One region of the Kitasatospora griseola genome, then DNA from elsewhere that is predicted to be linked to it. Evidence: riboswitches for the same ligand, from Rfam matches in the RefSeq annotation. Region 1 holds a riboswitch; the other holds the start of a gene.

What was found. Region 1 has a riboswitch for glycine ahead of gcvP (aminomethyl-transferring glycine dehydrogenase). Riboswitches for the same ligand answer to the same signal wherever they lie in the genome.
Region 2: linked by a shared signal. The riboswitch ahead of gcvT (glycine cleavage system aminomethyltransferase GcvT) and the one ahead of gcvP (aminomethyl-transferring glycine dehydrogenase) in region 1 are both predicted to bind glycine.

The regions. Positions count from the first base shown of each region.
Region 1 covers NZ_CP173360.1:6,622,572-6,625,969, reverse strand. The annotation lists gene gcvP (aminomethyl-transferring glycine dehydrogenase) at 1-2,024, opposite strand, end outside; glycine riboswitch at 2,242-2,346, opposite strand; gene ACI1MP_RS29990 (DUF2382 domain-containing protein) at 2,534-3,398, shown strand, end outside.
Region 2 covers NZ_CP173360.1:3,170,855-3,174,252, forward strand. The annotation lists gene ACI1MP_RS14185 (enhanced serine sensitivity protein SseB C-terminal domain-containing protein) at 1-36, opposite strand, end outside; gene ACI1MP_RS14190 (enhanced serine sensitivity protein SseB) at 160-927, opposite strand; glycine riboswitch at 1,066-1,171, shown strand; gene gcvT (glycine cleavage system aminomethyltransferase GcvT) at 1,322-2,440, shown strand; gene gcvH (glycine cleavage system protein GcvH) at 2,541-2,915, shown strand; gene glyA (serine hydroxymethyltransferase) at 2,930-3,398, shown strand, end outside.

The DNA.
Region 1 (3,398 bases):
TACACCTGGCCGCCGGCCTCGTGGACGAGCGCGCAGATGTCGGTGATCTGGGTCTCGAACACGCCGTGGGTGGACGGGTAGGTGACCATCAGCACGGCCAGCTGCTCGCGGTGCTGCTCGATCTTGGCCTTGAGGTCCTCGACGTCCACGTCGCCGTCGGTCAGCGTCTTGACGACGACGACCCGCATGCCGGCCATCGCCGCCGAGGCCGCGTTGGTGCCGTGCGCGGACGACGGGATCAGGCAGACGTCGCGCTGGGTGTCGCCGTTCGCGCGGTGGTAGGCGCGGACGGCCAGCAGGCCGGCCAGCTCGCCCTGCGAACCGGCGTTCGGCTGGATGGACACGGCGTCGTAGCCGGTGACCTCGACGAGCTGCTGCTCCAGCCCGCGGATCAGGGTCAGGAAGCCCTCGGCCTGGTCGACCGGCGCGAACGGGTGCAGCTGCCCGAACTCGGGCCAGGTGATCGGCTCCATCTCGGTGGTCGCGTTGAGCTTCATGGTGCAGGAGCCCAGCGGGATCATGCCGCGGTCGAGCGCGTAGTCCCGGTCCGACAGGCGGCGCAGGTAGCGCAGCATGGCGGTCTCGGAGCGGTGGCTGTGGAACACCGGGTGGGTGAGGTACTCGTCCTCGCGCAGCAGCGCGGCGGGCAGCGCGTCGGCGTCCTCGGCGATCTCCGCGGAGATGCCGAACGCGGCGAACACGGCCGCCAGGTGCTCACGGGTCGTGGTCTCGTCGCACGAGACCGACACCTGGTCGGCGTCCACCCGGTACACGTTCACGCCACCGGCCAGGGCGGCGGCCACGACCTCGTCGGCGCGGCCCGGCACCACGGCGGTGACGGTGTCGAAGAACGCGTCGTGGGCGAGCTCGACGCCGCCCGCGCGCAGGCCGGCGGCGAGCGCGGCGGCGTAGCGGTGGGTGCGGCGGGCGATGTCGGCGAGGCCGTCGGGGCCGTGGTAGACGGCGTACATGGAGGCCATCACGGCGAGCAGCACCTGCGCGGTGCAGATGTTGGAGGTGGCCTTCTCGCGGCGGATGTGCTGCTCGCGGGTCTGCAGGGCGAGCCGGTAGGCGCGGTTGCCGTCGGCGTCGACGGAGACGCCGACCAGGCGGCCGGGCAGGTTGCGGGCGTACTCGGCGCGGACGGCGAGGTAGCCGGCGTGCGGGCCGCCGAAGCCCATCGGGACGCCGAAGCGCTGCGAGGTGCCGCAGGCGATGTCGGCGCCGAGCTCGCCGGGCGAGCGCAGCAGGGTGAGGGCGAGCAGGTCGGCGGCGACGGCGACGATCGCGCCGAGCTGGTGGGCCTGCTCGATGACGGGCTCGATCTCCCGGACCGCGCCGGACGCGCCGGGGTACTGGATCAGCACGCCGAAGACGCCGCGCTCGGCGATCTCGGCGGGGATGCCGTTCGACAGGTCCGCGGTGACGACCTCGACGCCGGTCGGCTCGGCGCGGGTCTGGATCACGGCGAGGGTCTGCGGCAGGGTGTCGGCGTCGACCAGGAAGACGCCGCCCTTGACCTTGGTGACGCGCCGGGCCAGGGCCATCGCCTCGGCGGCGGCGGTGCCCTCGTCGAGCAGCGAGGAGCCGGAGGTGGCCAGGCCGGTCAGGTCGGCGACCATGGTCTGGAAGTTGAGCAGGGCCTCCAGGCGGCCCTGCGAGATCTCCGGCTGGTACGGGGTGTACGCGGTGTACCAGGCGGGGTTCTCGAGGACGTTGCGCAGGATGACCGGCGGGGTGAAGGTGCCGTAGTAGCCGAGGCCGATCATCGAGGTGAGGACCTGGTTGCGGCCGGCGAGCTCGCGCAGCTCGGCGAGCACCTGGGCCTCGCTGCGGCCGGCGGGCAGGCCGAGCGCGGTGAGGCTGCGGATGGCGTCGGGCACGGCCGCGTCGGACAGTTCGTCCAGCGAGGTGTAGCCGACCTGGGCCAGCATCTTCTGCTGGGCGTCGCTGTCGGGGCCGATGTGGCGGTGCTCGAAGGGGCTGGCCTGCTCAAGGTCGCTGAGCGTCGGCTGGGCGTTCATGGGGGTCGGGCCTCCTGGTCGCGGACCGGCGGTGGTACGCACGCCGGCCGGCCGCTGTGGGGCGTCGGGGCGCACGAACCCGTCAGCCTCCCCCTCTGTCATCGGTACCTGAGAGCTTCGCGCGCCCGGGTGGTGCCCCGGTCGGCTTGCACCGTCGGCGAGGGCAGCGTCCGATGGCTTCGGTGCCGACGGTCCTGCCCTGCTTTCCAGAGTGACCTGGTCCCACTCGGTACGGATGCCTGAGAGATTCCGGGGAGGGGTTGCTCCTTCGGCGTCCCGCAACCCCCTTGATCAGGGGCCGGGACTCTCCCGAGCGGGCTCGGCGGTCGCCGCCCAGGGTACCAGCGCCGACCTGGTCGATCACCGTGACGGCCCTGCGATCGACCCCGGACGGCGGCACCCGGGGCGACACCGTCCGTTACGTGGCTTTTGGTGTGGAATAGCGGCCCGGCACGCTCCTCCGGCCGCTCCCCCGACGGGTCCCCCAGGAGCAGCGGCGGGAGGACAGCGTGCAGACCGATATCGATCCGCGCGACCTGATCGGACACAAGGCGGTCGACCGGAACGGTGACAAGATCGGCACGGTCGACGAGGTCTACCTGGACGACGCCACCGGCGAACCGGAGTGGGCGGCCGTCCGGACCGGGATCTTCGGCCGGGACGCCTTCGTCCCGCTGGCCACCAGCGAGTTCTCCGGCGACGAGCTGCACGTCCCGTACGACAAGTCACTGATCAAGGAGTCCCCGGACTTCGGCGTGGGCCAGCACCTCTCCCCGGAGCAGGAGCTGGAGCTGTACCGCTACTACGGGCTGAACACCTCGGGCGACGAGGAGCCGTCCGTCCGGTTCACCGCCGGGCCCGCCCCGGAGCCGGCCCCGAAGGAGCACTCGGAGCAGGTGGCCGACCGCGACTTCGGCGAGGTCGCCTCCTCCCCCGGCCCGGTCCAGGGCCCGGCCCAGGGCCCGGCCCCCGCGCCCCTGGGCTTCACTCGGCCCGACCCGACCCCCGAGCCGCCCGCGGCCCGGCCCACCGAACGGCCCGCGGCCCGGCCCGCCGAGCCGCTCGCCGCCCGGGCGGACCGGCAGAAGGCGCTGGAGATCACCTGCCGCGAGGAGCGCCTGGACATCACCACCCAGTGGCACAACACCGGCACCACCCGGCTGCGCAAGTACGTGACCACCGAGGTGGTGGAGCGCCGGGTGCCGGTGGTGCGGGAACGGGTGCGGGTGGAGCGGTTCCCGGTGTCGGACGCGGAGCGGGAGGCGCTGAGCGACCAGGAGATCGCCGAGGCGATGGAGGAGGTCACGCTGCGCGAGGAGCGTCCGGTGGTCCGCAAGTACCTGGTCCCGGTGGAGCGGGTGCGGCTGGTGGTGG
Region 2 (3,398 bases), 3.5 Mb from region 1:
CTCGATCGCGCCCGGGTCGCCGGTTGCTCCCGTCACGTCGCCGCCCTCTTTCTCGTCCACGTCCACCGCGCCGCGGTGTGCCGGGGCAACCCTATGGGGCGTGCCCGACAGCCGTCATGCCGCCGTCCCGGATCCGGGCCCGCGAAAAGACGTCCGGGGTCACGGCCGCACATAGAAGGGCTGTACCCGTCCCAGCAGCCAGTCCACCACCGGGTCGGCGACCAGGTCGAGCAGCACCAGGTGGACGCCCCAGCTCGGCGCCGCGGTTCCGAGCGCCCGGCCGAGCGCCAGGTTGACGTCGCCGGGGTCGGCGGGGTCCACCGGGTCCAGCTGGACGCCGATGTACAGCAGCGTCGACTCGCCCTCCACCCGGGCCAGCGCCCGACGGGCCGTCAGCACGCCCGGCAGGGCGGCGAGCTCCCCGGTGGCGGCGGCCAGGAAGGCGAACGGCTCCTGGTGCGGCTCGGGCTCCTTGAGCGCCACCCGGGCCCCCTCGGTGACGCCCTGTGCCTCCCACTGGTCGCCGCGCGGGCCGCGCCGCAGCTCCCCGACGCCCTCCGGCGGCACCGGGATGCCCACCGGCGCCTCCGGGTTGACCGCGATGCCGATGCCCAGTGGCAGGCCCCGGGCGAACTCCCACATCGGGGCGATCGCGAACGGGATGCCCGGCGCGTGCTGCAGGTACAGCTCCTGCGAGCTGTACACCGGCACGTAGGGCGCGCCCGCGAGTTCCAGGGTCGGCAGGTCCAGCGCGCCGGACTGCGGGTCGGCGCCGGACGGCAGCGGGATCCACACCTGGCTGCGCGCCAGCACCTCGATCACCCGGGGCGTCGCGCCCGGATCGCCCAGGGCCGCCATCAGCACCTGCTCCAGCTCGTTGGCCGGCCAGCTCCCGCCTTCCGGAACCTGACCCAGCGGGAACCCCATCTCGCCCCTCCACACTCACGGTTGCGATCAGGTTAGCGGCGTGCGCGGGCGCCCGGCGGCGACTGTCGGCGAACCCCACTCCCACCAGGGGCTCGCGGCATGCCATGATGGGCCCGCCCAAACTTCATACCGGCCGCTCGAACCCGCGCGGGAGAGCCGGAACGACCGTCACCACGGTCGCGACCGGCGCCGAAGGAGCAAGTCCTCCCCGGAATCTCTCAGGCCCCCCTACCGCCCGGGCGAGGCAGATCTGGAAAGTGGACACGGCCGCGCCGTGCGCCCACCCACGGTGCAAACCGCCATCCTGTCCGGGATGCGGTGAAGCTCTCAGGTTCGACGACAGACGGGGAGATTCGCCCCAGCCTGCCCGTTTCCAGATCCCGGGAGTCCTGTCGTGTCCCTCCGCCTGACCGCGCTCGACGCGCTGCACCGCTCGCTCGGCGCCACCATGACCGACTTCGCGGGCTGGGACATGCCGCTGCGCTACGGCAGCGAGCGCGAGGAGCACCTCGCCGTCCGCACCAAGGCCGGTCTGTTCGACCTCTCGCACATGGGCGAGATCACCGTCTCCGGCCCGCAGGCCGGCGAGCTGCTCGACCACGCGCTGGTCGGCTTCATCTCCGCCCTCGGCGTGCTGCGCGCCCGCTACACCATGATCTGCCGCGAGGACGGCGGCATCCTGGACGACCTGATCGTCTACCGCACCGCGGACGACGAGTACCTGGTGGTCGCCAACGCCTCCAACGCCCAGGTCGTGCTGGACGCCCTGACCGAGCGCGCGGCCGGCTTCGACGCCACCGTCCGCGACGACCGCGACGCCTACGCGCTGCTCGCCGTCCAGGGCCCGGAGGCGGGCGGCATCCTGGCCAAGCTCACCGACGCCGACCTGCCCGGCCTCAAGTACTACGCCCTGCTGCCCGCCACCGTGGCGGACCGTCAGGTCTGGCTGGCCCGCACCGGCTACACCGGCGAGGACGGCTTCGAGATCTTCTGCGCCCCGGCCGACGCCGAGCACCTGTGGACGTCGCTGACCGGGGCCGGCACCGCCGAGGGCCTGGTCCCGTGCGGCCTGTCCTGCCGCGACACGCTGCGCCTGGAGGCCGGCATGCCGCTGTACGGGCACGAGCTGTCCACCGAGCTGACCCCGTTCGACGCCGGCCTCGGCCGGGTGGTGCGTTTCGACAAGACCACCAACGGCGGCGAGTTCGTCGGCCGCAAGGCGCTGGAGGAGGCCGCCGCCGCGGCCGAGGCCAACCCGCCCCGCAAGCTGGTCGGCCTGGTCTCCGAGGGCCGCCGCGTCCCGCGTGCGGAGTACTCCGTCGTGGACGCCGAGGGCGCCGTGATCGGCCGGATCACCTCCGGCTCGCCGTCCCCGACCCTGGGCAAGCCGATCGCCATCGCGTACGTGGACGCCGCGCACGCCGAGCCGGGCGCCACCGTCGCGGTGGACGTCCGCGGCAAGGCCGAGCCGGTCCAGGTCGTCGCCCTGCCGTTCTACAAGCGCGCCCGCTGACCCCAGGTCGGCCCTTCACCTGCCGCGAGCAGCTCTTTCCGGTTCGTCCGCACAGCGGACGGCCGCGCCCTCCCCTCTTGCGATCCTGGAGAATGACGTCATGAGCAACCCCACGCACCTGCAGTACACCAAGGAGCACGAGTGGCTGACCGCCGCCGTGGACGGGGTGTCGACGATCGGCATCACCGCGCACGCGGCCGACGCCCTCGGCGACATCGTCTACGTCCAGCTCCCCGCGGTGGGTGACACCGTCACCGCTGGTGAGACCTGTGGCGAGCTCGAGTCCACCAAGTCGGTCAGCGACCTCTTCTCCCCCGCCACCGGCGAGGTCACCGAGGTCAACCAGGAGGTCATCGACGACCCGGCCCTGGTCAACTCGGAGCCCTTCGAGGGCGGTTGGCTGTTCAAGGTCCGGGTCGAGGCCACCGACGAGCTGCTCGACGCCGACGGCTACAACGCCCTCATCGGCGCCTGACCGGGAGTCCACCCATGACTGTTCTCAACCAGTCCCTCCACGCGCTCGACCCGGAGATCGCCGCCGCGGTCGACGCCGAGCTGCACCGCCAGCAGACCACCCTGGAAATGATCGCCTCCGAGAACTTCGCCCCGGTGGCGGTCATGGAGGCCCAGGGCTCGGTGCTCACCAACAAGTACGCCGAGGGCTACCCCGGCCGCCGCTACTACGGCGGCTGCGAGCACGTCGACGTGGTCGAGCAGATCGCCATCGACCGGGTCAAGGAGCTGTTCGGCGCCGAGCACGCCAACGTGCAGCCGCACTCCGGCGCGCAGGCGAACGCCGCGGCGATGTTCGCGCTGATCCAGCCGGGCGACACCATCCTGGGCCTGAACCTGGCCCACGGCGGTCACCTGACCCACGGCATGAAGATCAACTTCTCCGGCAAGCTCTACAACGTGGCCGCGTACCACGTCGACGAGAAGACCGGCCAGGTCGACATGG